DNA from 2 places in the Alteromonas sp. NFXS44 genome. Region 2 is predicted to be linked to the other one. Evidence: predicted binding sites of a transcription regulator. Region 2 holds the regulator's gene; the other holds the start of a gene.
The links. The regulator FNR, encoded in region 2, switches genes on or off when oxygen is low (the NO sensors DNR and NnrR bind a similar motif). The targets are predictions, from matches to a motif close to TTGATCTAGATCAA.
Positions count from the first base shown of each region.

Region 1 (15,710 bases), on a different contig from region 2:
CTATTTCCGCAGTTTTATCAGCGGTGACGACGTTCACTCGGTCCCATTATTTGTTTTTATGATGTTGGGTCTGATGGGTGTACAAACGTTTATGACCTGTACGTCTGTTGTGCCTGACTCTATCGGAAAAGCAAAACCCCTCTATGCATTCAGGCAGGTGCAGCCTATGGCTGCGCTTATCACCTCGGCGTTTATGGAATTTATGATAAAAGTTGGTGTGGTTTGCCTGATTGTGTGTGCGGTGTATTTAATGGAGATTGATTTTGAGGTAAATGATCCGCTACTGTTAATCGCACTTTTCGCATTACTGTGGGTTTTTTGCTTTTCCATCAGTCTGGTATTCGGTGTGCTTATCGCCTTCATACCTGAAATGAAAAAAATCAAAAATATGCTTAACCGGCCTATCTTTTTTATTTCCTGTACCTTTTTCAGTCTGCAGGATTTCTCCCCTGAGGTCTGGCCCTGGCTGACCTGGAACCCACTTGTCCACTTTATAGAACTCGCCAGATATGCCTGCTACGAAACCTATGGGGATGCCGGTGTGTCTTTGCAGTTTGCTGTTGAAGTTACCGCAATCAGTTTGTTTACCGGGTTAGCGCTCTATCACACAACCTGGAAGAAGGTGTTGTCACGGTGATTAGAATAGAAAATCTGACTAAGAGTTACCCGAGCAGGCTCGGGCCGCAATATATTTTCAAAAATTTAAACTTCGAATTCCCCACCGACCATAGTGTGGCCATATTGGGTAAAAACGGTGCCGGTAAGTCCACATTGTTCCGTATGCTGGCCAAAAGCGAATATCCGGATAAGGGCAGGATCCTGACAAATAAATCCATGTCCTGGCCGGTTGCACTGGCCACCGGTATTCATCCGCAAATGACCGGCAGGGAAAATACGCGGTTTATTGGCCGTATCAACCAGGTGGAATCGCTGACTCAGTATGAAAAACAGGTGCAGGAATTCGCAGAGATTGGTGGGAAGTTTGATTTACCGGTTAAGACGTATTCCTCAGGTATGCGTGCCAAGCTGGTTTTTGCCTGCTGTATTAATATTGATTTTGATATTTATCTCATTGACGAAGCAACTTCTGTAGGCGACCCCACATTTCGCCGCAAGGCCCGTAATGCCCTGAAAGAGAAAAATCTGACAGCAGGTATGATCATGGTTAGTCACGAACTGGACCAGATCAGGGAATTTTGTACTTCAGCCATTCTTATTGAAGACGGTAAGCTGAATTATTTCAGCGACCTGGAAGAAGGCATCAGTGCCTACATGGCAGAATAAATTTAGGTTAAGTGATATTAAAATGATGAAAGCGAAAGCACCCCTCAACAAACTGAAAAAGAACAAGCTGGTTTTCATTCTTGCGCCCTGGCTGTTATATGCGTTCTACCTGATTGTGTGGGCAGCACCGCAATATGAAAGTACAAGTAAGCTCATTATTAAATCCACAGACGGCGGCAGTTCCTTTGACCCCACCAGTTTACTGGGTGCATCAATCAGCGGCGTAGCGTCGACAAACGACAGTCAGATCATTGAGAGTTATATTAAATCTCAGGATATGATGCGTTATCTGGAGAAAACGTTGTCCTTAAGCAGCCATTACGGTGCAGACCATGCGGACATGTTCAGCCGTTTACCGGAAGACCACAGCCAGACACAATTTTATGAGTATTACCTGCAACAAATTTCAGTGGAAGTAGATTCAGCATCTTCTGTTATCACCCTGAATGTAAAAGCTTACACGCCGGAATTTGCACAGCAGGTCAACAGCACCATTGTGGATAAGGCCGAGCAATTTCTGAACGACATTAACAACAATCTGGCCAAATCTAAAATGGAATTCGCTAAGGGCGAGCATCAGGTTGTAGAAGATAAACTGCAAACTGCGAAGCGTGACATCCTCGCGTTCCAGTCTAAGTACAACGTGCTTGACCCTACCGCCGAAGGTGCTGCTTCCCAGCAAATTGCATTCTCTTTGCAGGCCACACTGGCGCAAAAGAAGGCAGAGCTGAATACCATGGAGACGATGATGTCACCCAGTGCCCCTGAGGTACAAAACATCAAACGTCAGATTGGTGCCCTGCAACAACAAATTAATATTCAAAAGGAAGGCTTCAGCAACCAGGTAACCGGAGAATCGCTGTCTGTAACAGAACAGATGGCAAAGTACTCTGACCTGCAAATTCAGATGCAACTGGCTATTCAGGCCTTTTCGTCCTCGCTGGTGTCACTGGAAAATGCCAGGGTCGAAGCCTATCAGAAATTACAGTATCTGGTCACCATCGAGTCACCCACCCTGCCGGATGACAATGCTTATCCTAAAACAGTCTATAACATGGTGCTTTTTGGTGTCATTTTACTCATCCTGTATGGCACAGCACGTATTATCATTGCGACTATCAAAGAGTTGTAAACAGCTAAAAGGGCTACACCTGCCTTACAGGGTAGTCCTTTTAAAGACTAAGCGTTTTACCCTGTAATTCTCTTGTGTATAGTGGAGTCAGGCATTAATTCACCTGACTGAGTCCGCCAGGAAACAGAACCGCCGTTATCTCAGGCAATGAATTACAAAACCAATAACAATCATTACAAAACGGAACGACATTGTGACAATAAAAACATCTAACGATTCCAGTTTCTTTGGCCATCCGGGGGGCCTGCAGACACTGTTCTTCACTGAAATGTGGGAGCGCATGAGCTACTACGGTATGCGTGCCCTGCTTGTTATTTTCATGACTCTCACCATCCAGCAGGAAGGTTTAGGCTTCGACAAAGAAACCGCCTATGCCATTTATGGCTTGTATACCGGTGCTGTTTATTTCATGGGCCTTTCCGGCGGCTGGCTGGCAGACCGTCTGTTCGGTGGCCAGAATGCAGTGTGGTACGGCGGTATTATTATTATGTGCGGCCATATCGTGCTGGCCATCCCCACCACCTCTACCTTCTTCATCGGCTTAATCCTGGTTGTGCTTGGCACAGGTTTATTGAAACCCAACATCAGTGCAATGGTCGGTCAGCTTTATTCTGAACATGATGCCCGCCGTGACAGTGGTTACACCCTGTACTATATGGGTATCAATATCGGGTCAATTATCGGTAACCTGGTGTGTGGCTGGTTAGCCGTTAACCAGGGTTATCACTGGGCATTCGGTGCTGCTGCAGTGGGCATGGCTATTGGTCTTGTTCAATACAAAATGACTCAGCATAAACTGCCTTCAGAATCAGCCAGTCCGACAGTGAACATGACACCAGCCGGTGTGAAGAAAAGCTGGACCGGCATTATTTTGTTCCTCGTCACACTGTCCATCGTCACTTATGCCATGAGCATGGGTTATCTGGTCATTGATGTTGCAGAAGTCGCAGAGTCGGTAGCCTATCTGTTTACTGCAATTTTCCTGCTGTATTTTGGTTTCATCTATTTCTTCGGCGATTTAAGTGAAAATGAAAAGAAGCGGATGCTTGCATTATTTTTAATCTGCGTAGCCTCTTCCTGCTTCTTTGCCGGTTTCGAACAGGCAGGTTCTTCACTGAACGTGTTTGCTAACGAAGATACTGACCGCATGTGGGGCGACTTTGAAATTCCTTTCGCCTGGTTCCAGTCGCTCAATTCATTGTTCATTATTGTATTATCACCTTTCTTTGCCGCCTTGTGGATCCAGTTAGGTAAACGAATGATGGATCCTTCCTACGGTATCAAGTGTGCCCTGGGTACCCTTATCATGGGCAGCGGTTTCATCGTAATGTTTTTTGCAGCCATGTATGCAGCGGGCGATCAGAAAGTGGCGCCTTACTGGTTAGTTGCTACCTACTTCCTGCACACTGTGGGTGAACTGTGTTTAAGCCCGGTAGCATTAAGTGCGGTAAGTAAATTATCCCCCCGTCGCTTCTCAGGACAGCTGATGGGTCTGTTTGTACTGACTTACTCTATCGGTAGTGTGATTGCTGGTGTAATGGCCGGTGCGTTTGGTACAGAGTCAGATAATGTGTCGGCACTGTTCAGCAATATCGCCATGTTTGCCGGTGTCATCGGTGTACTGGTTCTGGTATTCTCGCTGAAAACCCGTAGCTGGGAGAAGCTGCCACAGGAAGATTAAAGACCTTCCACCAAAGGCGGGTTGATCCCGCTACCGATTAATTTATTATAAACCGCTGTAACGTTATTCCTGGTTCAGCGGTTTTTTCTTTTCAGGATCATCAAGCAGTAATGGCAATTTATTTTTCTACCAGACAAATTCCGGGCCTGTCCGCTCTTCCCCTTGCTCAGCGTATGACTGTGTTGGACAGTGCCGCAAAATGTCTCACTGTCCCCGAAAAAACTCTGCTCAATATTTTAAAACTACTGGTTATCGTACCGGTGTTTGCATTGATTATACGGACAACAACGAACTGGCACTCATTGCTGTGGGCATTGCTGGTATTTTTGCTGTATCCGTTAGTCGTGAAACCTATTCAATATTCACTGTGCGCCAAGTATGTGCCACAAATATTATCTAAGGAGAGACAATGAAAACCATCCTGGTAACAGGCGGTGCAGGATATATCGGCAGCCACACTGTGCTTCAGCTGCTGGAACAGGATTATCATGTTGTCGTACTCGATAACCTGGTTAATTCCAGTGCCGAATCCCTTCGTCGTGTTGAAAAAATCACTGGCAAACAAGTGACATTCGTTCAGGGTGACATCCGCGATGACAATGTACTGAATACCATTTTCAGCCAACATCAGGTCAATGCAGTGATCCACTTTGCCGGGCTGAAGGCGGTTGGTGAATCTGTACAGAAACCACTGGAATACTACGAAAACAACATGTACGGCACGCTGAGCCTGTGTAAGGCAATGCGTAAGTACAATGTCATGAAACTGGTTTTCTCTTCTTCAGCCACTGTTTACGGCGATCCTGTGTCGTTACCATTGCATGAGAAAATGGCAACAGGTCATCCGACTAACCCTTACGGCATGTCGAAACTCATGGTGGAACATATGCTGACGGATTTGTACAAGTCAGATGAACAATGGAATATCGTGTTGTTGCGTTACTTCAATCCGGTGGGTGCACATAAATCAGGCCTGATTGGTGAGGATCCTAATGGTATTCCGAACAATCTGATGCCCTATATCTCTCAGGTAGCTACAGGTAAACTGGAACAACTGAGCGTATTCGGTGATGACTACGATACAGAAGATGGTACAGGCGTAAGAGACTACATTCACGTTGAAGACCTTGCCAATGGGCACCTGAAAGCACTTGACCGCCTGGCACTTAACATGGGACTGGATGTGTACAATCTGGGAACCGGACAAGGCTATTCCGTGCTGGAGATGATTAAAGCTTTCGAAGAAGCATCAGGGCAAACCGTTAACTACAGGATAGCTCCCAGACGCAGCGGTGATGTTGCCGCCTGTTATGCCGACCCCACACTGGCGGCAAAAGAGCTAAACTGGCATGCTGAAAAGAACCTGCAGGACATGTGTAAAGATGTGTGGCACTGGCAGTCAAATAACCCGAAAGGTTATCAGGACTGATTATGAGCCGCCGGCACACTGAAATGTGTGCCGGAACAAGTAACCGGAGTGCGGAGAAACTTTCTCCGCATACATTTATTACTGCAGCAATCTGAATGACGGTTAGTTCTGCTCTTCTGGCAAATCAAGATCATCAAGCATAGATTCGAATTCTTCGAAATCGTCTAACTCTTCCTGCTTAATCACCTTTTCACCACTTTTTCCGTCAGTCACACGAAATTCCAGATTCTGGAAATAAGCGTTTTTAACGAAGGCATAGTCATCAATCGCCTGCTCAAGCTGCGGCTCCTGATCGATCAGCCCTGCACGGCCTTCCAGAATAGAGACAGCGAAACGGGCCACATTCATGCTACCGGTAAGCACAGTCATCGGATAATACACGTTATCCGCTACATCACCGGCCAATGAGCGCGGATCGCTTGGCCCCAGTGCAGGAAACATGAGGTAAGGACCTGTTTCCACGCCCCAGTAACCGAGCACTTCTCCGAAATTCTCACGCTGACGTTTGATACCCATCGCGTCGGCCACATCAAACGCACCGAACAATCCTACGGTAGAGTTGATGATAAATCTGGCCAGACTATCCAGCCCTTCGTCAATTTTTCCCTGGAAAAAGTTATTAAACATATTGCCGGGCTCATCCAGGTTATTGGTAGCATTCACAAGCCCGGTGCGGGCAAATTGCGGCATAACCGTCACATAACCAATTGTTACCGGGCGCAATATGTATTGATCAAGTACTTCCCAGTTGAAATTCCAGGCCACACGGTTCAGTGGCTCCAGCGGATCCCGCGGGTCGCCTTGCGGCATCTCGTTGCTGGCCTGTGCCTGCTCATCCACAGCACGCTGACTGGCGCAACCTGACATTAACGTTATGCCCAGCAAAATGCAGGCGAAGAGTGATTTAGACGTATTGATCACTGCAATTCCTTGTTGATTTGTATCGGGAGCGGGAGCACTTCGCCCGGTGACACCGGTACCGTAAGTACTCCACTGAGGTCTCCGGCAGCGGGCATAACATCATCACCGGTCGATATTCTTGCGGTAAGCTTAACCTGCTGCAGAGATGCCAAAGTGAACGTTGGCACCATGGCATTATCCGTACTTAGCGACAAAGATACAGGAAAATTTTGTAACTGCATTTTAACTACGGCCGCCGGCATACGGTTTTCACTCTGTGCATCCTGCGCATAAACAATCAGATAACCATCGTCAGGGAGTTTATCTTTTATTTCATCAGCAATAGTTACCGTAATATCAAACCCGGTTTTAGCAGTCATTTGCTCTGCTGCAACAGGCACAGCTTGTTGCTGTTTTTTAAGACCGGCAATACGTTCTTCCAGCGCCAGGCGGGTTTCATGCTGCGGCGGCAGTTTATCGCGGATAAGCGCAAAGTACCGTTCGGTGCCGGCCAGATCACCCAGCTTTGCCGATACCACAGCCATCATCAAAGATAAGTTATCATTCTCAGGGTTTTCTTCTGTCAGACTCTGCAAAACCCGCCGGGCAGCGGCCAGCTTTCCGGCGTCTTCAGATACCATCAATGCCTGTGCATAGGTAATCCTGATAGTCATGTCACCGGGTTTGAGTGACATAGCCCGCTGAATGGATTGTAAGGCCTGTTCATCTTCTCCCACAGACATCCACAACCGGCCCAGAAACATCCATCCGGTAGCATCTTCGGGTTCGCTGCGTAGCCGCTGACGGATAGCATAGGTCAGGCTGGCGATATCCTGCGCGGTGAAGTTACCGGCATCACCGGATGCCAGCTTGTCACTCAATTCCGGTAATGACTCAATCGCTGCCTCAGCGTGTCTGACCTGTTGCAGATGGTTAACCGACCCGTAAACAATGGTGCCCGTTGCTATGGCCAGCACTGCACCGGTCAGCAAAGGCAGAAGTGCAGACTGTTTCTTAACTGTCGCTTCAGAAACGGCCTCATCCACCATAGCCAGCTTAAGTTCATCACTGGCTTTTTGCCTGTCAGCTTCGGAAATAAGGCCTTCTGAGACCTCTCTTTCCAGTTCAGTCAGCCGCTGACGGACAATTACAATATTCGACAAGACATCCCGCTGACGTACTTCACGACGTCGTAGCCAGGGGAAGGCAACGAGCAACAGAACCAGTGTGATCAGTCCTGAGGTAATCAGCCCGAATTCAGTCCAGCTCATTCTTTATCCTGCTTTAACATAGCTTCTGCGCGCTTTAATTTCTCTTCCGTGTCCACCGGCATACTCTGCCCGGATTTACGGGTGACGAAGAACAGCACCACTGCAATAAACAGCACGGGTAAAGCCCATAACCAGAATGTGGCAATGTTCACCGGCGGTTTGTAATAAACAAAGTCACCGTAGCGTTCTTTCATGTAGCCGATGATTTCATCTTCCGACTTGCCCTGCTGCATCAGTGAGTACACTTTCCTGCGCATATCATGGGCGATCATGGCGTCAGAATCGGCAATATTCTGGTTCTGACACATGGGACAACGCAGTTCTCCGGTCAGCTTGAGAAAAAGTGCCCGCCGTGCCGGTTCGTCAAAAGCATAGTTATCTTCTACCGATATCGCGGTCACAGGCAGTAAAGAAAACAGTAAAAGCAAAGCTATCCGTATGGTATTCATCGGGCTCCTCCGGCTTGCTGCGCTTCCTGCTCAGTCAGGAGCTTACGGTACAAGGGCCCGACTTTGGTTTCCCAGACTCTGGGATTGATATCACCGATGTGATGCATTCTGACAATACCGCGGCTGTCTATCAGGAAGTGCTCCGGAGCACCGGTCACACCTAAATCCAGCGATGTGTCACGGTAAACATCAAAGATATTGTACTGATACGGATTGCCGTAGCGGCTTAGCATTGACGTGACTTCCTGCTGCACCCGGCTCAGTGTTTTCGTGCCGAAGTCAGGATCCAGGTCCTGATCAAAATACAAACCGACAAAGTTGACCTGCTGCTCATTACGTAGCTCCGTGAGATAAGGCATTTCAACGGCACAGGTAACACACCATACGCCCCACACGTTCAGAATTGTGACCTTGCCTTTAAAAACGTCGGGAGTGTAAACAACATCAGGCTTCATCAGATCGGGCAACGAGAAGTCCGGCACCACCTTATCCTGCACTTGTGAGTCCAGTGCTCTGGGATCGGAAAACAGTCCCTGAAAAAGAAACACCACCAGTGCCAGAAAAATCACCAGCGGAATAACAAATAAACCTGTTTTTTTCATCCCTGCTCTCCTGCCATAGCGGATGTTGAAGCACGAAAGACTTTTTTCACTTTTGCCAGCCTTGCCATCCGGTAGCGGCGGTCTGAAACAGAGCAGATCCCACCCAGCGCCATAATAACTGCTCCGGCCCAGATCCATGTGACAAAGGGTTTAATGTACACCCTCACCGCCCAGGCACCGTCATCAAGAGGTTCGCCCATAGCAATGAAAAGGTCACGGAAGACGGTGGAGTGAATGCCCGCTTCCGTCATCGGCATTCTCTGCACGGTATATATGCGTTTTTCCGGTTCCAGGTGGACCAGTTTTTCACCATCAACATACACATCAAAAACGCCGATATCAGCGGTATAATTAGGCCCCTGAAACGGTTTCACTTCACTGAATGTAAACGTGTAACCGCCCAGCTCTGCGGTTTCTCCGGGAGCCATACGGATATCACGCTCCAGCGCGTAATTTGACACAAGGGTGATACCAATAATTGTGACAGCAAAACCAAGGTGACCAAGAACCATGCCCCAGTGGCTGGGTGTGAGCTTACGTAATTTCCGCCACAAGCTGTCCTGCGGCATTGCATCAGTGCGCTGCATGACTTCCAGCACCGAGGTCACCAGGATCCACGCTGCCAGTACCAGGCCGAGTGCAGCCATATAGGTGGGAGAGTCGTAGGTAAAATTAATCAGTAGCCCGGCGCTGATACTCAGCCCGGCGGCAATGGAAATTTGCTTTTGCAATGCCCCCGGCGCCTGGTGCTTCCATCTTGTCAGCGGGCCGAGGCCAAGAAAGAACACGAAAGGTACTATCAGCACTGTAAACATCTGATTAAAGAACGGCGCACCGATGGATATAGAACCCAGGCCAAGCTCTTTATGAACCAAAGGCAGCAGCGTGCCCAGAAGCACTACCAGTGTTGCTGCACACAAAAATACATTGTTCCCCATCAGCAGGACTTCACGGGAAAACAGGCCATAACGGCCTGGTGATTTCAGTTGTGATGCTCTCAGCGCATATAGCAATAAACCGGTTCCGGACAGCACTACCAGGATACCGAGTATAAAAAGTCCTCTTGACGGGTCACTGGCAAAGGAGTGTACAGATACAATGACGCCGGAGCGCACAAGGAAAGTGCCTAGCAGGCTTAATGAAAACGCTGCGATGGCTAACAGAACAGTCCAGGATTTAAACACCTTACGCTTTTCTGTCACAGCCAGAGAATGCATCAGCGCCGTACCAACCAGCCATGGCATGAAGGACGCATTCTCAACAGGATCCCAGAACCACCATCCGCCCCAGCCGAGCTCATAATAGGCCCACCAGCTTCCCAGCGCGATCCCTACGGTGAGGAACGACCATGCAGCAATCACCCAGGGGCGTGACCAGCGTGCCCAGGTTGAATCCATCTGACCGGAAATCAGTGCGGAAATGGCAAAGGCAAAGGAAACTGAGAAACCCACGTACCCCATATACAACATGGGGGGATGAATAATCATGCCAAAATCCTGTAAAAGAGGATTCAAGTCCCGCCCGTCCACAGGAAAGAAAGGCAACATGCTGTCAAACGGGTTTGAAGTAAGCAGCATAAACAAATAGAAACCGATCCCCACAGCGCCCAGCACCGACAAAACACGGGATACCATTTCATCCGGAATGCCTTTGCTGAATATTGCTACAGCCATGGTCCAGACAGATAACATCAGTACCCACAGCAGGAACGAACCCTCATGTCCGCCCCACACGGCTGTTACTTTGTAATAGTCCGGCAGTCTGCTGTTTGAGTGTTGCGCTACGTAAGCGACACTGAAATCATCGGTGACGAAGGCCCACACCAGCGCAACAAACGCCAGCAATGTAAACAGGAACATGCCAGAGGCCAGCGGCTTGGCAGTGCCCATCAAAAAAGTATGCTTTGTCTGCGCGCCCCATAGCGGATACACAGCCAGTAAAATGGCGCATACCAGTGCCAGTGTCAGTGAAATATTACCCAGCTCAGGGATCATTGTCCGGCTCCGGTATTTGCCGGCTTCACGTGTTTAATGCCTTTCATCTGTTCAGCCAGTTCCGGCGGCATATAATCTTCGTCGTGTTTTGCCAGCACTTCCTGCGCTTCAATGACACGGTCTGCCACCAGTGTACCGGTAGCCACAATTCCCTGCCCCTCACGGAAAAGATCCGGCAGAATGCCTTTGAAACGTACCGTCACTGCGGGTCCCGTATCGACAAGGTCGAAGGATACCGCGAGACTTTCTTTGTCACGGTTGACAGTGCCGGGCACAACCATTCCGCCTATTTTCAGTCGCTGGCCAACCTGTGGCTTCACGCCTTCGCGGCCATCGACGATTTGAGATGGCGTGTAGAACAAATCGATGCTGTCGGTCAGTGCGAACAGCATCAGGCCCACAGCACCGGTAACCAGCGCGCCAACCAGAGTAACAACTAGTAACCTTCGTTTTCTGCGCGGATTCATACTAAACGCTCCTGTCAGAATTAGGGGAAGAGGCCTGAGCGGCTTGCGCAGCCTTACGGATGCGCCCTTTACGTTTTTGCTCAGCAGCAATGTGGCGGATGAGTTGCTTATGCGCCAGCAAGCTTTGACAAATAATGCCGGTCATCACCAGCGCGGCAATGCCAAATGACAGCCAGACATAAAATCCGTAACCGCCCATAGCCCAAAATTCTGCCCAACTGTTAAACTGCATCAGACGTCTCCCGCAAACCGGTGATATCCCGCACCCAGGGCCGGTGCATTTCCCGCCGCAGAATTTCAGTTTTCATACGCATGGTCGTAACAGCGGCGATAAACAGCGCAAAGCCTGCAAGATTAATCAGCAGTGGCCACAACATTTCCGGTGCAATAGACGGCTTGTCGAATTTGGTGATGGTGGAACCCTGATGCAATGTATTCCACCATTCTACTGAATAGTGGATCACCGGGATGTTCACAACCCCCACCAGCGCCATAACGCCTGCCGCTTTACCCGCCTGCTGTTTATCTTCAAACGCGGTATATAAGGCAATGACGCCAAAATACAAAAACAGCAAAATAAGTTCTGATGTCAGCCGTGCATCCCACACCCACCATGCGCCCCACATAGGTTTCCCCCATGCCGCACCGGTAAGCAAAGCAATGAATGTCATTGCAGCACCCACAGGCGCCATGGCAATCATGGCCATGTACGCGGTCCGCCATTGCCAGACCATTCCCACCAGCGCAGCTACGGCCATGGCGACATAGGTACTCATTGACAACATGGCAGATGGCACATGGATGTAGATAATTCTGAAGGAGTCACCTTGCTGATAATCCTGAGGCGCAAAGAAAAGCCCCCATACCGTACCGCACAACAAGCTGATTACTGCAGCCACTGAAAACCAGGGGAGCAGCGTATTACAAAGCTGGTAAGCCCGCTCAGGCTTGGCGTAGGGATGTAACCACTTCCACATCAGTTCTGACTCACTTTTAAAGAGTAGGCAATGGCAGCCGGAGCTAATGCCATTGCCAGCAACAACATCGCGCCAATAATAGCAATTTGCGCCCTGTAGGGTAATTGTAGCGCAGCTGCATCCACTGCCGAGGTAGCAAATATCAATAATGGAATGAAAAACGGGATCAAAAGCAGCGCCAGGAGTACGCCACCACGCTGAAGCCCTACCGTTAATCCCGTGCCGATTGCACCCACCAGTGACAAAAGCGGTGTTCCTAACACCAGGGTGAGTACCAGCGCTATGTACATGTCAACAGTGAGATTGAGAAACAGCGCAAGCAGAGGTGACAACAGCAAAAGCGGAATGAAAGTAACCAGCCAGTGGCAAAGTACCTTTAAGGCGGCGACGGCATAGTACGGCTGTCCGGATAGTTGTAACTGTTCCAGTGAACCATCTGCGAAATCGTCCCGGAATAACCGCTCCATCCCGAGCAATGAGGACAATATGGCGGCTATCCAGATAACGCCCGGGCCAATCCGTTGCAGAGTTTCAGGGCCGGGTCCTATTCCCAGCGGAAACAGTGTCACTACCATTAATAAGAACATAAGCGGCTGAACCAGCTCGGCCTTCTGGCGAAATGCCAGTGCCAGGTCACGTTTAAAAACCCCCTGATACAGGCCGCTCAAAACCGGTACTCCAAATCAAATGTCTTATACCCGCCCGCGCGATGGCTCAGTGTCTGGTGTGAGGTAATCAACACAGCACCGCCATTGCTTGCATGTTCACACATTTTATCTTCCAGTTGGGCAACGCCACGGATATCCAGTGCGGTAAAAGGTTCATCGAGGATCCACACGTCAGCCTGCTTCAACCATAATCTTGCCAGAGCGGCACGGCGAAGTTGCCCTGCAGACAGTGTGCGGCAGGGTACATCTTCCATACCCACCAGCCCCACCAAAGCCAGCACGTCATAAAGATTGTCTTCGTTAAAGCTGACGTTATGCTGCGCACACCAGAATTGAAGGTTTTCCAAAGGCGACAAGGTGCCGTTTATGCCGGCTTTGTGTCCTATATAGATGAGGCTGGTGAACCAGTCTTCGCCCAATGGTTTCCCCTGCCAGAGAAGGGAGCCGCTTTGAGGCTGACTTAATCCACTGAGGATACGCAACAAACTGGTTTTCCCGGCACCGTTAGGCCCACGCAAATAAATCAGCTGCCCTGGCAGGAGCTGAAAAGACAGATCTTCGAACAATACTCTGTCCCGTTTAATGCACGTTAGTTTGCTGGCAACCAGTCCCGACAAACCGCTATCCTCTTTAACATATCTTTGTATATTCCGGTCTGTCATTCTAGCATAGGCAAAACGGAACACATCACGCCCATTGGCGTATTAAACTTTTTTATGACTTAGTTCAAACTGAAGGACCATTGACAACAGTGAAATGCACAAAATGCTTGAATTTTTCAATTAGTTGCCGATAAATCTGACATGAACTTGCAGATTGCTCAACTGTTTTCGGCGAATGCCACTGCCGCACCGGTTAACCCCGACGCTGGAGCATTGCGTTCAGACACCTTGCATCAGCTGCCTGCAGTAACCATAACCCGTTTACCCGGTCCGCTTATTCAGTTGACCGGAAACGCCCTCCCTCAGGACGGACTTGTCGTAAAAGATCCCGGTCTCAGCACATCTCAGCCGCAGGTTTCCCTGGCCAGAACATCGGTCAGTCAGATGACGTTATTTGAACTTCTGCCTGTGAAGCACAGTGCAGTACTGACACAGGCTGATACTCAAAGACTGGTTACAGCAGTGGCAGAAGGGCTGACACAAACACAGCAACTCAGCCTTGTCAAAAATAATCAGGCCTTATCTCTGGGCGCCATGGTTGAGCAGGCGTCCCCCAAACAACTAACACTCAGGTTACAGTTACCCGGCGCCCCAGTGATTAAACTGGATTTACCGGCAGCCCAACACGCTGCCACTCAGGCCGGAGACAAATTATCCTTAAAAATAACGCCTTCACCTGACAGCAGGCAGTCAGGATGGCAAATTACCTTAACGCCACAAGGGAAAGGCTCTGCGCAGCCTGCACAAAGTGTGACTGTACCGGCATCAGCGCCGGTAGTAAAACTGGCTCTGGCAAAAGCGCTGGTCAGTGAAGGGCTTAGCATTGAGGGGAAACTGCCGGTCGCACTGAAGCGTTCATTGCATTTACCCGATGGCTCATCAGGCAGTACGGGAAGAGAAACATTACTAACCCTGAATGTCAGCATGCGCGGAACGCAACTATCAGCGACGGGCACCCAAACACGCCCCCTTGCTATGGTCAATTTGCCACCTGCTTTAGCGACATCTGCAAGCAATACTCTGCAGGCTCTTCCGCCGGTCCCGCTTAAACTGGCAGACATTGCAAACCGGAAAGGGTTGCCGGTATTGCATATCCTACCGCCACCGGATCTGGCGGCTCCGGTAGCCAGTCAGCAATTATCAGGCGCGACATCTAATAATATAAAAGATGTCCTTTCTGCAGGGCCGCTGAACCTGCCGCCCGAACAACTTAGCCGCGTCAGTGAAAATATCCGTAAGCTTTCACGGCAACTTCTCGCAGAAACAGGCTCTACATCAGAAGCACTGACTAAACTGGTTTCTATCCTTACCAAAGCGTCTCCGGGAACGGCTGCCGGTACAAGGGACTTAATGAGTGCTTTATCCGCTCAGATAACCGCTTCACTTCCTGTTATAAAAACTGCCGCGGGAACTGACAATATTCAACATGCCGTTACCGTTCAAACAGAGACTGGCATTCTTTCTCAGGATACGGCGCAGTCGATTAAACAGCTGTTGCAGACACCCGCCCTGGTCACAACGCCAACGAATATTCTTAATCCGCCATCACAATCCGGTTTCGTGAATGCCCTTATCACGCTATTACAAATCAGTTTTGCAGGTCGCGCTGTTCGAAATCAGCCCGACCTTGCAAAAGCGCTGGATAAAGCTGAATCGGTAATAGTCAGAAGTACAGCTTCGGCCGGCGGGGGTAGTCCGCCATCAAAAACTGCCGGCGATATGGCACAAATCGACAGCAGGACCCATTTGCTCGATCACGTTAAGTCACTGCTCGCGAATCATCAGCAACAAAAACTCCAAAGTGCAGAAGCCCGGTTGCAGGGTCAGGACACCTTGTATTATGTGTTGCCTGTAGCCGGTGATGATCAGCCACCTCCCGAACTTTTTCTTCGTGTTGAAGAGCGGGATACGCGGGAAGAGCAGGCAAAATCGTCCGCACAGAGAATATGGCACCTGACCATGAAACTCAGTGCTGGCGGGGACGGAGAGCTGCTTGCCAAAACTAAAATTGATAAGGACGTTATTCATATCAACGTATACACATCGACAGATGCTCTGTTGATAAAGGTTATGGAAACCATGCCATGGCTGTTAAAGCGTTTAAAAGGCCTGGGACTTGAGGTTGAGCAGCATAGTTGTCAACGGGGAAAAATACCTCCGTCACTCAAAGACACGCCCTATCAACTGTTCGAGA
Region 1 is NZ_JAGDEA010000005.1:125,796-141,505, reverse strand. It holds gene J3369_RS05835 (ABC transporter permease) at 1-637, shown strand, start outside; gene J3369_RS05830 (ABC transporter ATP-binding protein) at 634-1,284, shown strand; gene J3369_RS05825 (KpsE/RkpR family capsule polysaccharide export protein) at 1,307-2,416, shown strand; gene J3369_RS05820 (peptide MFS transporter) at 2,616-4,097, shown strand; gene J3369_RS05815 (DUF6170 family protein) at 4,208-4,510, shown strand; gene galE (UDP-glucose 4-epimerase GalE) at 4,507-5,526, shown strand; gene J3369_RS05805 (MlaA family lipoprotein) at 5,629-6,447, opposite strand; gene ccmI (c-type cytochrome biogenesis protein CcmI) at 6,444-7,697, opposite strand; gene J3369_RS05795 (cytochrome c-type biogenesis protein) at 7,694-8,146, opposite strand; gene J3369_RS05790 (redoxin family protein) at 8,143-8,748, opposite strand; gene J3369_RS05785 (heme lyase CcmF/NrfE family subunit) at 8,745-10,742, opposite strand; gene ccmE (cytochrome c maturation protein CcmE) at 10,739-11,209, opposite strand; gene ccmD (heme exporter protein CcmD) at 11,211-11,441, opposite strand; gene J3369_RS05770 (heme ABC transporter permease) at 11,431-12,186, opposite strand; gene ccmB (heme exporter protein CcmB) at 12,186-12,854, opposite strand; gene ccmA (cytochrome c biogenesis heme-transporting ATPase CcmA) at 12,851-13,516, opposite strand; gene J3369_RS05755 (hypothetical protein) at 13,658-15,710, shown strand, end outside.
Region 1: a site for FNR is predicted at 13,571-13,584, ahead of ccmA (cytochrome c biogenesis heme-transporting ATPase CcmA). Genes of this name have one in related genera too.

Region 2 (15,710 bases):
TTATTATGACTGAACATTTAACAGACAGGATTGCGCCCAGTCAAGAATACTTTGTTCAAAAATATTTATTATGTAGTAATAATTTATCACGATAATTCAAATGTCAGATCTGAAACGAAGGGCAAGAAAAATCAGAAGCCGCCGGCATATCCATAGCCAACACGCCATTTTAAGACTGTTTAAGCGTTAAACAGCGTTTTAGGTAATGAAAGAAGCCGGTCATGAATCATAACCTGAGGTTATAGACTTTAGAATGAAATGAATATCTGTATAAATGGGAAGTACGCAAGTATTTTTTTATTCCGTATTTTCGGCATTATTTATAACGTAATTATTCAATAAAGAATTGCAAATGCAGCAAGAAATCAATCTGTTTTCGTTATCATGCCGTAGCAAAAGTAACTGCAAACAGGAGCTATTACTATGTCATCGGAAATCAAAGAAAAACACGCTAAGTTGCTTGCTGAAGTCGTTACCCAGTCGTCACACTGGAAGCTTCAACCTGAGAAAAAATCACCCTTCCATTCTGCTGAAGAGGCATTCACGTACATTGAATCCCATAATGAACCGCTCTACGTTGTAGTGCCGGTGAACGGTGACGATAATGACGTACTGGTGAAAGTGTCGAGTGAAGAAGATGATGTCTTGTTTGAGACCGTGTCTAATGAAAACAAAAAGCAGGCGAAAGTGCATCACTCCCATCTTAAGCTTATTGAAAGCACAGTCACAGAACTGGTTAACAGCCAGCTGGAAGAAGGAAAAAAGGCGGTGTCGATGTGACACCGCCAGGGTGTACTGACATTAAACTTTCACGGCCAGCACGTCTGTTTTCACGCCGTGCAACACCGCATTCGCTGTGGATCCCAACAGTAACCGCATGCCACTGCGACCGTGGGTACCGATGACAATTAAGTCACTTCCCAGTTTTTCCGCTGCGGCATGAATTTCATCGGCTGCAGCGCCCACAACCACATGAGTGTGAGAAACCGGAATGTTATGCCGGTGCGCGATCCCTTCAAGTTTCTCTTTTGCCTGCTGACAGATCTCATCAGAAAAATCACTTTCGAGAAACAGCCCGTAAGGCTCGATACTGGTTTGGGGATAGACAACATAAAGCAGGTTCAGCTTCACGTTGTTACCCGCCAGTTGCATAGCCCGGTGAACCACGCCTTCATAATCAGAATAAATATCGATAGCAACAAGTATTGAGTCGTAAGCAGCCATAAATGTCTCCGGTTTTTCTTTCACTATAGAGCATAGTCAGACAACAATCTTGATACGCATCAAATTTAAACCGCTTTGGTGTCTTCTTCTATTTTTGCCAGATGACTCACAGGCATAAAACTCATAGGGCTGGCTTCTGCCACATGCAGTTTGAATGCATCAGCAATTTTACCCGTTAAAAAACTGCCCCGTTTTACCAGCGGAAAAATCTCGTCGTAGCGCATTACCTGTGTCTGGTTAACCCTGCGGAAAATATGCGTGCGGTTCAACGACGAATGAGACTGATGGCCGGTGGAAGACAGAATATCCATAAAAGCAGTAACCGTCTTTTTATGAAAGCGGTACACGCGCTCGTATTTGTCTTCAACAACCAGCCCTCTTGCCAGTTTCGGATCCTGGGTGGCTACGCCGGTAGGACACTTATTTGTATTACAGGACAAACTTTGCACACAACCTAGAGACAACATCATTCCCCGGGCACTGTTACATAAGTCTGCTCCCAGGCTCAGGTTTTTGACCAAATCAAATGCAGTAATTATTTTCCCTGAGGCAATGAGTTTAATTTCCCGTCTTAAATCAAATCCGGTGAGACAGTCATCCACAAATGCCAGAGCTTCACGCAGCGGAAATCCGATAGAGTTGGCATATTCCAGCGGCGCTGCCCCCGTTCCGCCTTCACCGCCGTCTACAGTGATAAAATCCGGACATATACCGGTTTCCACCATAGCCTTACAAATGGCGATAAACTCGCTCTTTCGTCCCAGTGACAGTTTAAAACCCACCGGCTTCCCCTCTGACATATCCCGTAAAGCGCGGATAAAATGCATCATTTCAAGAGGTGTTGAGAATGCGGTATGTCTTGGCGGCGAGTCTACCTGAGTGCCGGGTTCAACACCTCTGACTCGGGCAATTTCCGGAGTGTTCTTATGTGCAGGCAAAATACCGCCGTGGCCCGGCTTAGCCCCCTGAGACAGTTTTATTTCTATCATTTTCACATTCGGGTGACGGGCTTTCTCTTCAAATAATTTCGCATTAAAGGAACCGTCATCATTACGGCAACCAAAATATCCTGTACCGATTTGCCATACCACATCACCACCATTGTCCAGATGGTACGGTGTCAGACCGCCCTCACCTGTGTTGTGGCTGAAACCACCTTTGGCCGCACCTTTATTCAGCGCCTGCACGGCGTTAGCACTGAGTGCGCCAAAACTCATGGCTGAAATATTCAGCACACTGGATGCATAGGGTTGTTTACAGGCTGAAGAGCCGATTACTACCCTGGGATCCTCTTCCATTTCATCAATTTCCATTGCTGAAAGAGAATGCCCAATCCATTCATACCCATTTTCATAGGTGTCCAGCTGGGTACCGAATGGTGAACTGTCAGTAGCATTTTTTGCGCGCTGATACACAATTGAGCGGTGCATGCGACTGATGGGCTTACCGTCAGTTTCAGACTCAAGCAGATATTGCTGGATGAAAGGACGTAAGCCTTCTACCAGCCAGCGGCCTCTGCCGATAAAAGGAAAATTCCGCAAAATTGAATGGTGATTCTGCGTCAGGTCATAAAGTGCAATGAGAAGACAAAGTCCGGTGAGAGGAAGCAACCATAAGAGATAATGCCAGACCACTGCCAGAGCGGCATTTATCAAAAAGATAAGGGTTAAACTTACAATAATTCGTTTGTGCATAGTGCCTGTTCCGGTAATAACTGCGCCGTATTACGCTTTTAAGCGCAAGACCATAACAAAGATCATGAAAAGAAAGGCATTTTTTTCGTTCACGGGGTGTTTATTTTATACCGCCATCTTACCGTAAAGAACCATCGTTATCGTTGAGGCAGATCAGATAAATAAGCACAATCAAAGATTTACAAAATGATGCTGTTATCGCATCCTTTTATCAGGCTTTTTTAAACCGGAATAGAACAGCGGGTTTCATGGAATATACATTTCTTCTCTTTGCTTTCGTGTGTGGACTCTCAGTGAAAATGATAGGCATACCACCTCTGGTAGGATATCTGGTTGCCGGTTTCGCGCTGAATGCAGCGGGACAACAAATGACCGGCGAGCTGCAACATATTGCAGATCTCGGGATCACCATAATGTTGTTTACCATTGGCCTGAAGCTTAATGTCCGCGATCTCAACAAACGTGAAGTCTGGGCCGGCAGTATCGCCCATACCCTTATCTGGGTTGGTATCGTTGCCGGAGCGCTCTACATACTGGCTGCTGTCGCTGCTTTCTGGTTTGGTGACATATCTTTTGAATCAGCTCTACTGATTGCCTTTGCGTTAAGTTTCAGCAGTACCGTTTGTGTTATAAAAGTCCTGGAAGAAAGCGGAGAAAGCAAAACCCGCCACGGAAAACTGGCCATCGGCATACTGGTTATGCAGGATGTGTTTGCTGTGGTGTTCCTTGTCGCTGCAACGGGTAAACTGCCGTCTGTTTATGCGCTGGGCTTGCTGGCTGTATTCCCGCTGATGCCGCTGCTTAACCGTATTATCGATAAATCAGGTCACGGCGAGTTACTGCCACTTACCGGGTTTGTGCTTGCGCTGGGCGGATACCACCTGTTTGACCTGGTGAATATTAAAGGGGATCTCGGCGCCCTGCTCACCGGAATCATTCTGGCTAAACACCCCAAAGCCACAGAGTTGTCCAAATCATTGCTGGCTTTTAAGGATTTATTTCTCATCGGCTTCTTTCTGTCTATCGGCCTCACGGCCCTGCCGGATTTCAATATGATCATGGCTGCACTTATTTTGTGTGTATTCCTTGCCGTTAAAGCCGCGCTTTTCTTTGGTTTATTCACCTGGCTGCGCTTACGGGCGAGAACCAGCTATCTCACTTCACTGGTGCTGGGGAATTACAGTGAATTCGGCCTCATAGTCGCCGCATTAGCAGTAAGTCTGGGAATGCTGAGCGAAAGCTGGCTGGTCATTATTGCGCTGGCCGTTTCTATTTCATTTGTAATCACCAGTATCATGTACCGGAACAGTCACGGCCAGTATCTGCGTATCAAAAACGGCATTCAGAAATTCGAAAGTCCTGTCCGCCTCAAAGAAGACATTTATCCGGTGGTCACCAATGCCGAGTTCCTTGTTATCGGTATGGGCCGTGTAGGTCTGGGTGCATTTAACTCTCTGCATAAACTGGCCGACTCTGCTGTATGGGGAATGGATGCCGACAGTGTTAAAATTAACCGCCTGCAACAGGAAGGACTCAATGTTATCTGCGGAGACGGTGAAGACGTGGACTTGTGGGAAAACCTCGATACCTCCAACGTAAAACTGATCCTGCTTGCTTTACCCTCTATCGAGGACGCGGTGAATATTACCCGACAGCTTCAGTTCTCGGGATACACCGGTAAAATCGCTGCCATCGCCCGCTATGAAGATGAGGTGGAAACCTTATTAAGTAAAGGTGTAGACAAGGTATTTAACTTTTTTACCGAGGCAGGCCTGGGTTTTGCCGAAGAATCATTGGCTTATGTCAATGATTCATCTGCTAAATAGAGGACTAATAAGAACACAGGACGACATGGAAATTATTATCATTTGCATATCATTGATTTATAAAGATTTTTTTGATTTAACGCAAAGATTGGCATATAATGTGTGCAGTTAATTTAAGGAATACCGTTATGAAAGGCGATAAACAAGTCATCGCGAAACTCAACGAAGTATTGACCAGTGAACTGACGTCCATCAATCAGTATTTTCTGCATGCACGGATGTTTAAAAACTGGGGCTTCGGCGAGCTCAACGAAAAGAATTATAAGAAGTCCATCAAAGACATGAAACAGGCTGATGCTATCATCGGGCGCGTACTGTTTTTAGAAGGACTTCCGAACCTGCAGGCACTGGGCAAGCTGTATATCGGTGAAGACACCGTAGAGATGCTTAAGTGCGACAGTCGTTTTCAGCTGGAACAAATTCCCCTGCTGAAAGACGCCATCAAGCTATGCGAAGAAAAGCAGGATTATGTTTCCCGTGACCTGCTGGAAGATATTCTGGAGTACGAAGAAGATCATCTCGACTGGATTGAAACCCAGGAATATCAGATTGATGCAATGGGTCTTGAAACGTACCTGCTAAAACAGATTGAGGGAGATGACTAATGAAAGGTAACGCGAAAATCAATGACGCGCTGAATGAGCTGTTGTCTTATGAACTGGCAGCAATGGATCAGTATTTCATTCACTCTCAGATGTATCTGGACTGGGGCCTGAACAAGCTTTACGAGCGCATCAACCATGAGTTTGATGACGAAAAAGGCCATGCCACAAAACTGATTGAACGCATGCTGTTTTTAGAAGGCACGCCTGACATGGTTACCCGTACCGGCTATAAGGTTGGTCACGACGTACCGTCAATGCTGGAAAGTGACTTACGCGTTGAATACGAAGTCGATGCGAAATTGAAAGAAGTTATCGCTTTGTGTGAACAGGAAAATGACTACGTTACCCGTGATATCCTGGTTGAATTACTTGACGACACGGAAGTAGATCACGCTCACTGGCTGGAACAGCAACTGGGCCTGATTAAGCGCCTGGGTCTGCAGCTTTACATGCACTCACAGATGTAAGCCGGATTGTTTCGATAAATGCCCTGACCTGTTCAGGGCATTTTTGTTTCGAAGAACATCACGTAGGGGTCCGGTTTATCTTTTACATGGATCAACATTTTCCAGCGCATTTGTGGCTCAGAACAACTCCCCAGCATAAACCATCCGGACCAGCTCCCTTCTTTTATCCGTTCTGCCAGCACCGGCACCTTGCCCATATACATGTTTACCCCTTCAATCCAAACACTCTCAATTTGTTGAGAAAAGGGTAAAGAAAAGTTAACTGTTATCGATTCTTCTGCCTCCGGTATACTTTCAAATGAGGCAGAAACCTTATTTTGTTCATGGCCAATTTCACAGGTCAAATTGACAAATGTACACGGATTGCCTAAACCGTTATCTGTGTCAGTTGTTGTTACCTGTTGCTTTGAAAGATACACACCCAGCGCCAGGAGCAGAATGAGTGTGGGAATGATGAATTTTTGCGCTTTTTTTGTTGTTTTCATGTGAAAATTATACTGTAAATAGCGACGGTTTATTACTACCTTTGACGGAGATCAACCCCGACTAGTTTATGGTATCTTTTTGTAAATAAAAATCTTATTATCCGCGTACCAGCTGACCTGTCTATAATTACAACAGAATTAAAAAGGTCAAGCGTTAAGCCTGCAACTTGCGCAAAACCGGAATCCGGCAGTTGGAAACCCATTTACCATTGAAGTGGAATATCAATCAAATGAGTGAAATAAGCCAAGCACAACCTGATTACAACTATAAAGTAGTCAGGCAATTTACCATCATGACAATTGTCTGGGGTATTATCGGCATGGGGCTGGGAGTATTTATTGCTGCGCAATTGTTTGCTCCTGCACTTAACTTCGATACACCCTGGCTGACGTTTTCCCGATTAAGACCGTTACACACCAACGCAGTCATTTTCGCTTTCGGCGGATGTGCACTGTTTGCAACGTCTTATTATATTGTTCAGCGTACCAGTCAGGTACGTTTATTCAGCGACAAACTTGCTGCTTTTACCTTCTGGGGCTGGCAGGCCGTTATCGTTCTTGCTGTTGCAACTTTGCCCTTTGGCATTACCGCCAGTAAAGAGTACGCTGAACTTGAATGGCCTATCGATATCCTTATCGCGCTGGTCTGGATTGCGTACATCATAAACTTTTTCGGTACCATCATCATTCGGAAGGTATCGCATATTTATGTAGCAAACTGGTTCCTCGGCGCGTTTATGCTTACTGTAGCAGTGCTGCACATCGGTAACAGTATGGCGATTCCGGTTTCCTTCACGAAATCTTATTCACTGTATGCAGGTGCGGTGGATGCCATGATGCAGTGGTGGTATGGACACAATGCGGTTGGCTTTTTCCTGACAGCGGGTTTCCTTGGCATGATGTACTACTTCGTGCCTAAACAGGCGGGACGCCCGGTATACTCTTACCGCTTATCCATTATTCACTTCTGGGCTCTGATTTCGCTATACATCTGGGCCGGTCCTCACCACCTTCATTTTACAGCGCTGCCAGACTGGACGCAGTCCCTGGGTATGGTGATGTCGGTTATCCTCTTTGTTCCCTCCTGGGGCGGCATGATCAACGGGATCATGACATTGTCAGGTGCATGGCACAAACTGCGTACCGACCCGGTGTTACGTTTCCTGATTGTTTCATTGTCTTTCTACGGCATGTCGACCTTTGAAGGCCCGATGATGGCGATCAAAACAGTTAATGCATTGTCACACTACACCGACTGGACTATCGGTCACGTTCACTCAGGCGCACTGGGCTGGGTAGCCATGGTGTCCATCGGCTCTGTATATCACCTTATTCCTGTGTTGTTCGGACAACGTGCAATGTACTCCACCAAACTGGTGAACGTGCACTTCTGGCTGGCTACTATTGGTGTGGTGCTTTACATCGTTGCCATGTGGATGTCCGGTGTACTGCAAGGTCTCATGTGGCGTGCAGTGAACGCCGACGGAACGCTGACCTACAGCTTCGTTGAGTCACTGGAAGCCTCCAAACCCTTCTATGTGGTGCGCTTTATCGGTGGTGTGTTTGTGGTTGCCGGCATGCTGGTGATGGCCTACAACACCTGGAAAACTGTGCGTGCGCCCAAGGGCAGCATTGCAGCTGAACCCGCCGCACAGGCAGCATAAGGAGTCGTTGTTGTGAAGAATCCACATGAAATAATTGAGAAAAACATTGGCCTGATGACTGTGCTCATTTTGATTGCCATCAGCCTGGGAGCCCTGGTTCAAATTTTGCCGTTGATGTTCCAGCAGCAGGTACTTGAGCCGGTAAAAGGATTAAAACCTTACACAGCACTGCAACTGGAAGGCCGCGATATCTACATCCGTGAAGGATGTGTTGGCTGTCACAGCCAGATGATTCGTCCGTTCCGTGCTGAAACAGAACGTTACGGCCACTATTCAGTAGCCGGTGAGTCGGTATGGGAGCATCCCTTCCTGTGGGGTTCAAAACGTACCGGTCCTGACCTGGCGCGTGTTGGTGGCCGCTACAGTGACGAATGGCACCGTGTTCACCTGATTAATCCCCGCAATGTGGTACCGGAGTCTAATATGCCCGGTTTCCCGTGGCTGGCAGAGAATACGCTCAGCGGTGAAGATACCGCGAAGAAAATGGAAGTGTTCCGCGGCTTTGGTGTGCCTTACACCGATGATGATATCGCCGGTGCACAGGCGGCAGTAAAGGGTAAAACAGAAATGCAGGCCCTGATTGCTTACCTTCAATCCCTCGGCACATATCTGAACTGATATGGATCAGGGAATAGCGGGCAGCATTTTTACTGTCGTAGTGTTTGTTTGCTTCATTGGTGTGGTCTGGTGGGCGTTCAGCGGTCGCAATAAAAAGCGGTTCGATGAAGCGGCTAACCTGCCCTTTGCCGACGAAGTGAAAGAGAAATCTCAAAAGAATAAGCAGGAGTCTTGAACTCATGAGCACGTTTTGGACAATTTGGATATCAGTGATCACACTGGGTACCATTATCGGCTGCTTCATCCTGTTACGCTGGGCACTGGCTAATAAAACCGGTGTAGCAGAAGGTGAAGGCATGGGGCACGTCTTCGATGGTATCGAAGAAATTAACAACCAGTTACCCCGCTGGTGGACTATTTTATTTTACGTTTGTATCGTCTGGGGCTTTGTGTATCTCGCTTTGTTCCCGGGATTAGGTGCATGGCAGGGTTTCCTTGGCTGGAAAAGTTCCAACCAGAACATCCAGTCACTGGAAGAATCTGCTCAGGCCCGTGCTGATGCGAAAGAGAACGGATTACTGGTTAAGTACGACCGTGAGCTGGATCAGGCAGCGGAATTATATGACCCGATTTTCGAAAAATACGCGGCAGTACCGGTTGAAGAACTGGCCAATGATCCTGAAGCAGTAAAAGTAGGACAACGTTTGTTTTTACAAAACTGTTCCCAGTGTCACGGTTCAGATGCAAGAGGCGCCAATGTGGGCTTCCCTAACCTCACCGACGACGACTGGCTTTACGGAGGCAGCGGCGCAAAAATTGTTGAAACCCTTACACTGGGTCGTCAGGCCGCTATGCCTGCATGGATTGCTTCCATGGGTGAGCAAGGTATCAAAGAGACGGTTGCCTATGTACTCAGTTTGAGTGGCCGGGAACAGGAGCCTGAAATGACTGCGCTTATTGATGACGGAAAAGCCCGCTTTATGGTGTGTGCTGCCTGTCACGGCATGGACGGTAAAGGTAACCAGTTACTTGGTGCGCCGAATCTGACGGACAATATCTGGTTGTACGGTTCTTCTGAACAATCGGTCACTGAAACGCTGACTTACGGCCGTAATGGCGTGATGCCTTCATTCAAGAAAACCCTGGGTGATGACAAAATTCACGTTGTGGCCGCCTACGTGTACAGCCTGTCTAACTGACCCCGGTTAATTACACTGCTGTCATTCAAAAAGCCCTGTTTTCAGGGCTTTTTTGTGTGAAAATACAAACGGAACTTGATGGAAATCATCATAGTAAGTTTCATTTCCTGTAATCTTGCACCTTCAGTTGTGCGCAGATAAATAAGTGGTGATATGCAGACGCCTTGGTATAAACAATTCTGGCCCTGGTTCCTGATCACGGTACCTGTGCTGACAGTCATTATGAGTGGTTTTCTCATCCATTTTGCCACTTCCGGTGAAGACAGCCTGGTCATTGACGACTATTACAAAGAAGGAAAAGCCATCAATGTGCGTCTGGACAAAGTCGAACGGGCGAAAAAGCTGAATATCACCACCGATCTCACCATTGAAGAAAACCGCGTCGCGCTGAAGTTTCATTCCGGTATTCCCCAATCCGGTGCCGCATTGAAACTGACCTTTTTCCACGTAACCCTGGAATCACTGGATACCGAATTATTACTTACCCGCGATGCCGGTGGCGTGTACCGCGGCACAACGGATACCGTTTTGTCGGGTAAATGGCGCGTTTCACTCACACCGCTGGATGAAGAATGGAAAATCCAGAATACACTCCAATTACCGGCCTCCGGTATCATTAAGTTTAACCCGTGAGCGACGACTCTTCTTGTTACCACTGTGGCGAGCCTAATATACCCGGTAAGCCGTTTACTGCATTTGTGCTCGGGCAGGAACGCCATTTTTGCTGTCCGGGCTGTCAGGCCGTGGCTCAGGCCATCACCGGGAACGGACTGGAAGACTATTACCGCTTCCGCACTGAACCGGCCTCTAGAGGTGATGCAGCATTAAGCGAAACACTGGATAAACTGTCTGTCTATGACGAGCCTGCCTTACAGGAAGAGTTCGTCGTTGATAACGGTAATAACAAGCATATTGAGCTAACTCTTGAAGGCATAACCTGTGCGGCCTGCGGCTGGCTGATTGAAAAGCAATTGTCGCGGATCACCGGTGTCAGCCAGATTGCGGTGAATGTAGCACAGCGACGCGCAGTGGTTATATGGCAACCTGAGGCAGTATCGCTCAGCAGCATCATGGCTACGCTACGGCGTATTGGTTACCCGGCGCTGCCGTTTCAACCGGACCAGCATGAAGCTTCATACAAAGCGGAAGATAAGCGCTTTTTGAAAAAACTCGGCCTCGCAGGTCTGATGACCATGCAGGTAATGATGCTGGCGGCAGCCCTGTATTTTGATTTGTTCGATGCAATGGAAGCACAGACACGGTCTTATTTTCACTGGATAGCGCTGGTTCTGACCACACCGGTGGTGCTGTATTCCGGCAGTACGTTTTACGTTGGCGCACTTAAGGCTCTGTCAGCCCGGACCGTGAATATGGATGTACCGGTGAGTATTGCAGTGTTGGGCACCTGGCTGTCCGGTCTGTTTGCAACGGTTACCGGTCGCGGCGAAGTGTATTTTGAATCAGTTTGCATGTTTATTTTCCTGCTTTTACTGAGTCGTTTTCTGGAACACCGGAGCAGGCACCGCGCCGCGCAGATCTCAGCGAATATGTTGCAGTATATTCCGGTAACCGCTAATCAGGTGGCTGCGGATAACACCTTAACACAGGTACTGGCGAAATCGCTCAAAACCGGCGATGTTGTTGTGGTCAAAGCCGGAGAGACCATTCCCGTAGACGGTATCGTGACTGACGGTATCAGTGAAACCGATGAATCAATGCTTACCGGCGAGTTTAATCCGGTGAGCAAACAAATTGGCGATGCGGTGTTCGGGGGTACGGTAAACCGCACCGGCGTGATAACGATAACGGTAACCAGGGCGTTAAAATTTGCGCTGGTAAATCAGATCATCCGTCTGCAATCCACCGCTATGGCTGCAAAGCCCCGGGTCGCTCTTATGGCTGACCGTTTTTCCAGTTATTTTGTCGCCGTAGTACTGATTACGGCTGCATCCTCATGGGCTTACTGGCACTGGCAGGGTAATGATAATGCCTTTTGGATCAGCATCGCAGTACTGGTAGCAACCTGCCCCTGTGCGCTGGGGCTGGCTACGCCATCTGCCCTCACCTGCGCAATGGCAAACCTTAACCGGCATGGCATTTTATTGAAAAGAGCCGATGCACTGGAGCAAATCAACCACGTAGATACCCTGGTGCTGGATAAAACCGGAACACTGACCGAAGGAAAGTTTGCTCAGATAAACAGCTGGTTTGCTGAGCCGGCACGGGAAAATGAAATCCGTGCTTTGATGGGGGCAATAGAGTCCCGCTCAGAACATCCGGTTGCCGCTGCCTTTGTTTCTGATAACAATCAGGCATTAATTCTGAGCCAAGTTGACGTTGTGGCCGGAATGGGTATCAGCGCGCAATGCAATGGCCGCAGTTATAAAGCCGGTTCGGCTTCTTTCACCGGTGTTGATGCCGGCCTGTCGCCCTTTCCCGCTAACGTGTTTCTTACCGAAAACGGTGTGCCCGTTGCCGCCTTTCGTGTAGCAGATAAAATTAAAGCGGATGCCGCAGACAGCCTGAGCAAACTAGCGCAACTGGAGCGGATAATTCTGAGTGGCGATATTCAGCAAAATGTTGACGACATTGCAGCGAATTTACCCGTAGACAAAGCCACAGGCGGGAACAGCCCTGAAGATAAATTAAACGCCGTGACAGCCCTTCAGCGGCAGGGCCGTCATGTGATGATGCTGGGTGATGGTATTAACGACGCGCCGGTGATGACTGCCGCTGATGTTGGCATTGCCGTGGGTAATGCCACGGATATCGCAAAAAGTGCCGCGGATGTGATTTTATTAAATGATAAGCTGGCTGTACTCGGACACCTTACTTTTATGGCCAGAAGAGTAAAAGCGACAGTCAGGCAGAATATGGGATGGGCTATAGGCTACAATCTGGTTATCCTGCCGTTTGCAGTGTCCGGCATCCTGACGCCGTGGATGGCGGTGATTGGTATGAGCCTGAGTAGTATTCTGGTAGTAACAAATTCGACGAGACTGTTAAAGTAACGCTATGAGTATAATTTACGTCCTGATTCCCCTTGCTGTGATCATTGTGGCCATTGCCATCGGCGTATTTTTTTGGGCAGTAAAATCGAACCAGTTTGAAGACCTGGATCGCCAGGGCTACAGTATTCTTTTCGATGATGATTTATCTCCTGAAGAAAAAAAACTGGCTGAAGAACGAAAAAAACTCAATGAGTGATCTGTCGTTTTTTTCTGCCTTGCTGGTCGGGCTGGGCGGAGGCGTTCATTGTGTGGGAATGTGCGGCGGCGTATCGCTGGCACTGTCTGCCGCCACGCCGGCAGGCTCATCGCCTTTACCCTATGCGCTTAGCTACAACTTTGGTCGTATATTCAGCTACATACTTGCCGGCGCTGTTACCGGCGGTATCGGACAGATAGCAAAAGAAGCTGTACCGGTGACCGGCCCTGTACTCGCCGTCATCAGTGGCATTATGCTGATTGCTATGGCCTGTTATCTGGGTAACTGGTGGCGTGGCCTGACCGCTGTTGAAGCCCTCGGCAGTAAACTCTGGCAGAGAATTCAGCCGCTGTCGAAACGGTTTTTACCTTTCAGGTCTCCTATTAGCGCCTTTCCCTATGGTATGATTTGGGGATGGTTGCCCTGTGGACTGGTTTATTCCACCCTGACATGGGCACTGGCTTCAGGGACGGCAATATCCGGTGCTGTAATCATGGCCGGTTTTGGTTTAGGAACGCTACCGGCGTTGCTGGCTGTCCGGGCAGGTGCAGACTGGCTTTCCTCAGGTTTCAGACAACCCGTATTACGTCAAATCATTGCTTTGAGTTTGCTGTTGTACGCATTATTGCTGTTGTGGCAGGCTTTAAGTAATATACATTAGAATTATCGCAAACAGCGGAAAGTGAGCATGCAAAAACGTTCGGATTTTTCTATACACTGCCAGAATTGCAGTTTCAGCCATCTGTGTCTGCCCGTGGCCCTCAACAAAACTGAGATTGAGTCACTGGATGACATCATTGAACGCAAAAAGCCTTTGCATAAACACGACACCCTGGTAGAAGCTGGCGATAAATTTACCTCTCTGTACGCTGTGCGGGCAGGTTCATTTAAGTCTTTTGTCACCGATAGAGAAGGCGAAGAGCAAATTATCAGTTTCCACTTCCCGGGCGATATTATCGGTTTTGACGGTTTACGTGACGACACTCACCAGAGTTACACTCAGGCACTGGAAACGGCTATGGTGTGCGAGCTTCCCTATTCCACTCTTGAAAAAATGTCTGAGCAATTCCCGAAATTGCGCCATCAGATCATGCGTTTTATGAGTGCTGAAATTAAGCAGGATCACGAAATGATGATGCTGCTGAATAAACGGACGGCAGAAGAACGTCTGATTTATTTTATCGCCCATCTGTCCGGTCGGTTTGAAGAACGGGGTTTTTCTCACCGTCAGTTCAATCTGAGTATGACCCGCAACGAAATCGGTAATTATCTCGGTTTAACGGTAGAAACGATCAGCCGCTTGCTGACTCGCTTCCAGAAAGAAGGCATTATCAAAGTAGACGCGAAGCTCATTACTGTTCTGGATTTTGCGGCTATGGATAAAAAGCTGCACTCTATGGACATTCCTACTCTTTGCGTGGATTAAGATCCCGTTGAAATATTGATCTGAAACAAGGTCTCTCCTGCTGTAAGTCTTATACTAAAGATGAAGGCAGTATTTATTGTCTTCATCAATAAGGAGAGACGCCATGATCACCTGCAAACGTATTCTCGCCGTCGTTCAGGCCGACAACCCTGAACAACCTGCCCTTTCAAGAGCCATCGAAATTGCCCGTAAAACCGGTGCAGAAGTACACGCACTGCTTGTTGTATACGACTTTTCTTATGACATGACAACAATGCTCACCCGCAGTGAGCGTGAAGCCATGCGTGATGCGGTAACCAAAGACCGCATTGCCTGGGCAGAAAAAAATCTGACCCGCTACGATGATTATGATGTAAAGGTTGCTGTTGAGTGGAGTGATAAACGTTACGAAGCCATTACCCGCTACACCATTAACCGTCAGGTTGACCTGGTCGTTAAAGCTACCCGCAAACACGATGATTTTGCATCAGTGCTCTTTACACCAACAGACTGGCACTTACTGAGAAAATGTCCGGCTCCGGTTTTACTTGTCAAAGCCCATGCCTGGCCTGAAAACGGTAATATTGTTGCGGCAGTCAATGTGGGTACAGAAGACAAAGAACATGCACAACTGAATGACAAGTTGACCGGTATCGCAAAGGATTATGCAGAGTTACTGAGCGGTCAGGTACATCTGGTTAATGCCTATCCTTCTGCCCCACTGAATATCGCCATTGAGATCCCCGATTTCAATCCTGAGACGTATCATAATGCTGTGCGCAATCATCATGTTCAGGAAATGGAAAACCACAGCGCTAAATTTGGGATCGGCGTAGCAAATTGCCATGTTGTCGAGGGATTACCCGATATAGCCATCCCGAAAGTGACTGAACAGCTGGATGCAGAACTCGTCGTCATCGGTACCGTGGGACGTACAGGCATATCAGCCGCCTTTTTGGGCAATACAGCAGAGCATGTTATTGATAACCTGAATTGCGATGTCCTGGCGGTTAAACCTGACGGGTTTACATCTCCGGTTAAGTAAATGCGCGATAACGGAATGCTGCTTGTGTAGCAGCATTCCGTCTGCTTTTGTATAATGGTACTTTTATTTTTCCAGCCAGTTCTGAAGTGCCATGAATCAAGTAACATCTACGCCATCTGACAACGCCAGTCACAGTGCGCAAAGTAAACAAAAATACAACTTTAACAAGTTGCAGAAAAGACTGCGCAGACATGTTGGCAAAGCCATCGAAGACTTCAATATGATTGAAGACGGCGACAAGGTCATGGTGTGCTTATCCGGCGGAAAATTATAATAAATAAATATTTTGTAAACCAACATCCCCCTCTTAAGCTCTTTCTAAATCATCATT
Region 2 is NZ_JAGDEA010000007.1:81,610-97,319, forward strand. It holds gene J3369_RS10570 (hypothetical protein) at 424-780, shown strand; gene J3369_RS10575 (universal stress protein) at 802-1,224, opposite strand; gene J3369_RS10580 (FMN-binding glutamate synthase family protein) at 1,290-2,918, opposite strand; gene J3369_RS10585 (cation:proton antiporter domain-containing protein) at 3,167-4,744, shown strand; gene bfr (bacterioferritin) at 4,873-5,349, shown strand; gene bfr (bacterioferritin) at 5,349-5,816, shown strand; gene J3369_RS10600 (hypothetical protein) at 5,849-6,301, opposite strand; gene ccoN (cytochrome-c oxidase, cbb3-type subunit I) at 6,532-7,965, shown strand; gene ccoO (cytochrome-c oxidase, cbb3-type subunit II) at 7,978-8,583, shown strand; gene J3369_RS10615 (cbb3-type cytochrome oxidase subunit 3) at 8,585-8,758, shown strand; gene ccoP (cytochrome-c oxidase, cbb3-type subunit III) at 8,763-9,722, shown strand; gene J3369_RS10625 (FixH family protein) at 9,876-10,355, shown strand; gene J3369_RS10630 (heavy metal translocating P-type ATPase) at 10,352-12,733, shown strand; gene ccoS (cbb3-type cytochrome oxidase assembly protein CcoS) at 12,738-12,929, shown strand; gene J3369_RS10640 (sulfite exporter TauE/SafE family protein) at 12,922-13,590, shown strand; gene fnr (fumarate/nitrate reduction transcriptional regulator Fnr) at 13,612-14,355, shown strand; gene uspE (universal stress protein UspE) at 14,459-15,379, shown strand; partial or broken gene J3369_RS10655 (tRNA 2-thiocytidine(32) synthetase TtcA) at 15,471-15,647, shown strand.